DNA from 2 places in the Comamonas sp. A7-5 genome. Region 1 is predicted to be linked to the other one. Evidence: riboswitches for the same ligand, from Rfam matches in the RefSeq annotation. Region 1 holds a riboswitch; the other holds the start of a gene.
The links. A riboswitch is a leader RNA that binds a small molecule or an ion and turns the genes downstream of it on or off. The one in region 1 is predicted to bind thiamine pyrophosphate.
Positions count from the first base shown of each region.

Region 2: it holds a riboswitch for thiamine pyrophosphate, as region 1 does, so the genes downstream of both, AAIL67_RS10210 (FAD-dependent oxidoreductase) here and AAIL67_RS00970 (long-chain fatty acid--CoA ligase) in region 1, are expected to answer to the same signal.

Region 1 covers NZ_JBCPWO010000001.1:228,688-230,884, forward strand. The annotation lists gene AAIL67_RS00965 (acyl-CoA reductase) at 1-297, opposite strand, end outside; gene AAIL67_RS00970 (long-chain fatty acid--CoA ligase) at 294-1,388, opposite strand; TPP riboswitch at 1,459-1,550, opposite strand; gene AAIL67_RS00975 (TonB-dependent receptor) at 1,849-2,197, shown strand, end outside.
Region 2 covers NZ_JBCPWO010000004.1:454,047-456,243, forward strand. The annotation lists gene thiD (bifunctional hydroxymethylpyrimidine kinase/phosphomethylpyrimidine kinase) at 40-912, opposite strand; TPP riboswitch at 978-1,139, shown strand; gene AAIL67_RS10210 (FAD-dependent oxidoreductase) at 1,203-2,197, shown strand, end outside.

The DNA.
Region 1 (2,197 bases):
CAGCCAGGCTTCGGCCTGCTGGCGGTAGATGTCGTTACGGTCAAGCAGGCGGGCCATCGCACGATCGACGGCATCGATGATATCGGCCACCGGCATGGGGCGCAGATGGGCGGCCGCGGCCTTGCGCACACGGCAGGCCAGTGCCTGCATCTGCGGCGCCGTCAGCACGGGAACGCTGACTTGCAGCACCCGCCCGTCCCGAGACGTGAAGTCCAGCGTCTGCCACTGCACTTCCTCGTCGCCCAGGCCCGGCAGATAGCCTGCCTTGATACGCTGCACCTTGCGCTGCTTGCTCATGCGCCGGCAGCTTTCACAAACTCTTCAACCGCCAGCGAGCATCCCTTGGCGGCGGCGCCCTCGGCGCGCCCAAGCAGCAAAAAGCCGTCTTTTTCCTGCGGACCGGCCCACAGGCCCACATCCTCGGTCAGGATGGTGGTCACCGCGTTGTAGTTGGCCAGATCGCAATGCACCAGAATGCCGCGCTCACCAGCTGCCACATCCCTGCCGGTGATCGGCTCCACCAGACGCGAGCGAATCCAGTGCGGACCGGACTTGACCGAAGGCAGTACCGCATTGCCATCGTCATAGAACTGGGTGCTCAGCTCGGTCATGCCATACATATTGATGCACAGACTGCGCGGCACGCCCAGCAGCTGCGAAAGCTCGGCATAGAACTGCTCGAGCGGCAGCTCGCGCGACTGCCCCTTGTAGCCGCCCGTATCCAGTACGCGGCTGCCTGCAGGCAGGCGAAAGCTGCGGCCCTGCTCGCGCAGGGCATCCATCACATGGACCAGGCTGAAGCTCGCGCCCAGCAGCGCAAAAGGCTGGCCGCTGCGCTCGGACTCATCCAGCGCGGCACACAGGGCCGGCATGTCCAGCCCTTCCGAATTCAGATAGTAGCGGCTGCCTGCCGAGCCGAATTCGGAACAGGCCAGGGCCAGATAGTGGGCCAGCGAGGAATTGGGCATGGCCTGCTCATCGGGAAACAGAATGCCCATGGGCATGCGCTCCAGACCCTGCATGAAACGTCTGGCGAAATAGCGCTTCATGGACAGGTCGTAGACATCGAGCTGCGGATGGAAATGACGTCCGCGCGCAGCGCGGCCCGTGGTGCCGCTGGTCATGAATACGCGCTCGGCGGGCGACGGCGGCTCGCTGCGCAGCTCCATGGCCTTGAAGGCATCGATGGGCACGGCCGGAACATCGCGCCAGCTCCTGACATTGCGCAGCGTGGCGCCGCGTCGCTGGCAAAAGCTGCGAAACGGCGCATTGCATTCGTACTGGTAGGCGAAGAGGCGCAGGGCGAGTTGATTGAACTGGTCGTCGGTGCAGTCATCCATTGCGATGAAAGCAAGCAGATCTGCGACCAGCGAAGCGGCCTTGTCCATGAAATTCCTTCGAGAGCGGGGACGTCATGCTCCGAAGGCTTGCTGACCATGCGAGAACGCACTGCCCTGAGGTCAGCTTGCAAGCTCTTCTTCCGCCGGTATGAACCGGGTCAAGTTCGCGGGTGTAGATCTCAGCACTGGCGTGCACCCCGGAGCGCGGCGCCATCTTACCCCAACGGCATCACTGCAAGGGGCCTGCACCGCCGCATGAAAGTCGCGTCACTTGTAACCTGGGGTAATGCTCCAGCACGGGCAAGAAGGACATACAGGGCAAAAACATCAAAATACTGCTGCCCAAATACAATCGACCCAGCACCGCAAGCTGCCTGAGACCTAACCTGCCACGGCGCCGACAATCACGCAGGTACGCCACGCCTGAAAGCGCGGCATGTCGGCGTCAGCAGAGCTTGCAAGCCATCCAGGGCACTGAACGCCCGCCCCAAGCCCCAGAGATATTCACATGCATTTTTCGCGCCTTTGTCATCTGACAGGCTGGCCTGTGGCCGCCGCCGGACTGCTGCTGACGGCACAGTCCGCAACAGCCCAGCAAGCCGCCGCCCAGCCGGAACTGCCCCAGTTGTCCGAAGTCACCGTGCGCAGCACCTTGCAGGAGTCTGCACTTGAGCAAACCCCGGCCTCCGTGACCGTGCTCGACGGCGAGCGCATGCGCGAGCGCAATCTGCAGGTCAATCTCTCGGAGTCCCTGAGTGCAGCTCCGGGTCTGCAGCTGCAGAACCGCCAGAACTACGCGCAAGACCTGCAGCTGTCGATTCGCGGCTTTGGCGCACGATCCACCTTCGGCGTGCGCG
Region 2 (2,197 bases), on a different contig from region 1:
AAGGCCTGCAGCAGCAGGCCTTTTTTGCGGGCGCCGTAATCAGCCTTCGACGATCAGCTGTGCACGCGGCGCATAGCCATGATTGAGGGGGCCGTGACCCTGGCCGGTATAGACCTCGGCTCCCGCCTCGATGGCGCCCAGAATATAGCGGCGCGCCTCGGTCACTGCGGCCTCCAGCGCCAGCCCCTGAGCCAGGAAGGAGGCAATCGCCGACGACAGCGTGCAGCCCGTGCCATGGCCGTTATGGGTGACGATGCGCTGCGACTGCAGGCGCAGATAGTCGCCGACCTGCTGGCCTTGCCGGCCCAGCACATCCATGACCAGATCGCCGCTCAGATGCCCGCCCTTGAGCAATACGGCCGGCGCGCCCATGGCCAGCAGATCGGCCACGGCCGCATCCAGCGCTGCAATGCCGTCGATGTTGCGACCCAGCAGCAAAGCTGCTTCATCCAGATTGGGGGTAATCACCGTCGCCAGCGGGAACAGCTCCTGGACCAGCGCCTGTGCCGTCTCGGGAACGATCAGGCGGTCACCACTGGTGGCCACCATCACGGGGTCCAGCACCACGTTCCTGATACCGTGGCGACGGATCGCATCCGCCACCACGCTCACCACATCGGGGGTTGCCAGCATGCCGATCTTGACGGCATCGACGCCTATGTCCTGCACAACGGCATCGATCTGGCCGCGCACGGTATCGAGCGGAATGCCGTGAATACCCGTCACACCCAGCGTGTTCTGCACGGTGATGGCCGTGATCGCCGTCATGCCGTAGCAGCCCAGAGCCGCACAGGTCTTGAGGTCGGCCTGGATGCCGGCGCCACCGCCGCTGTCCGAGCCGGCTATGGAGAGCACGCGTGCATAGCGCTTTTTTGCGGCGCCGGAGATGGAGGAAGAAGCAATCACTGTCATGGCAAAAATTATCGCCCATGCGCATGGTCAATGCGTGCTGTTTGCGGTTGTGCTGTAATGTCCAACGGACGAAACAGGGGTGTCCCGCAGGCAAGCAGCCTGTGCGGACTGAGAAACACCCTGGGGCTGCGCCAGCCACGGGCTGCGCACCAGAGCACCATCCGTGCCCTGTGCCCCCTGCACCCGATCCAGGTCATGCTGGCGTGGGGAGTTTCACAAGCCGCAAGGCATGCCGCGTTTTGTCCTGCACATGGCCCTGTTCCTGTGTCCGGATGGAAAACGATTTGCACATGTCATTGCTACAAGCTTCTTCAAAGATCGCAATTCTCGGCGGCGGCCTCATGGGCCGTCTGCTGGCTCTGGCCCTGGCCCAGCGCGGTCACGCCATCGACCTCTATGACGCCCATGGCCCGCAAGGCGATGGTGCTGCGGCGCGCGTGGCAGCCGCCATGCTGGCGCCGCTGGCCGAGTCGGCCATTACCGAGCCCGGCGTGGTGCGCATGGGCCAGCATGGGCTCAAGCGCTGGCCCGAGCTGATAGCTCAGCTCGAGCAGCATGTGTTTCTGCAGCAAAACGGCACGCTGATTCTCTGGCACCGCCAGGATCAGGGCGATGCGGCACGCTTTTTCGGCCTGCTGGAGAAAAACCGGCGCATCAACCCCAGCCTGCCGGCCATGCAGGAGAAGACCGGCGCGGCACTGCAGGACTGCGAGCCCGCGCTGCAGGGACGCTTCAACCAGGCCGTCTATCTGCCCGGCGAAGGCCAGCTCGACAACCGTCAGCTGCTGACGGCGCTGGTCGACAAGCTCAGCGCCCTGGGCGTGCAGCTGCACTGGGACAGCCCGCGCGAGGTCGGCGACTTCCGTCCCGGCGAAGCCGGCCAGCCCGACTTCGTGTTCGACTGCCGCGGCCTGGGGGCCCGCAGCCAGTGGAAGCAACTGCGCGGCATTCGCGGCGAGGTGGTGCGCATCCATGCGCCCGAAGTCACGCTGCAGCGCCCCACACGCCTGATCCATCCGCGCTACCCCATCTATATCGCGCCCAAGGAAGATCATCTGTTCGTGATCGGCGCCACCGAGATCGAGTCCGACGATATGTCGCCGGCCAGCGTGCGCTCCACGCTGGAGCTGCTGAGCGCGGCCTATACCGTGCACCCCGGCTTTGCCGAAGGCCGGATTGTGGAGATCGCCACCCAGTGCCGCCCCACCCTGCCCGATAATCTGCCCGCCGTGCGCCTGCTGACGCCGCGCGTCATGGAAGTCAACGGCCTCTACCGCCACGGCTT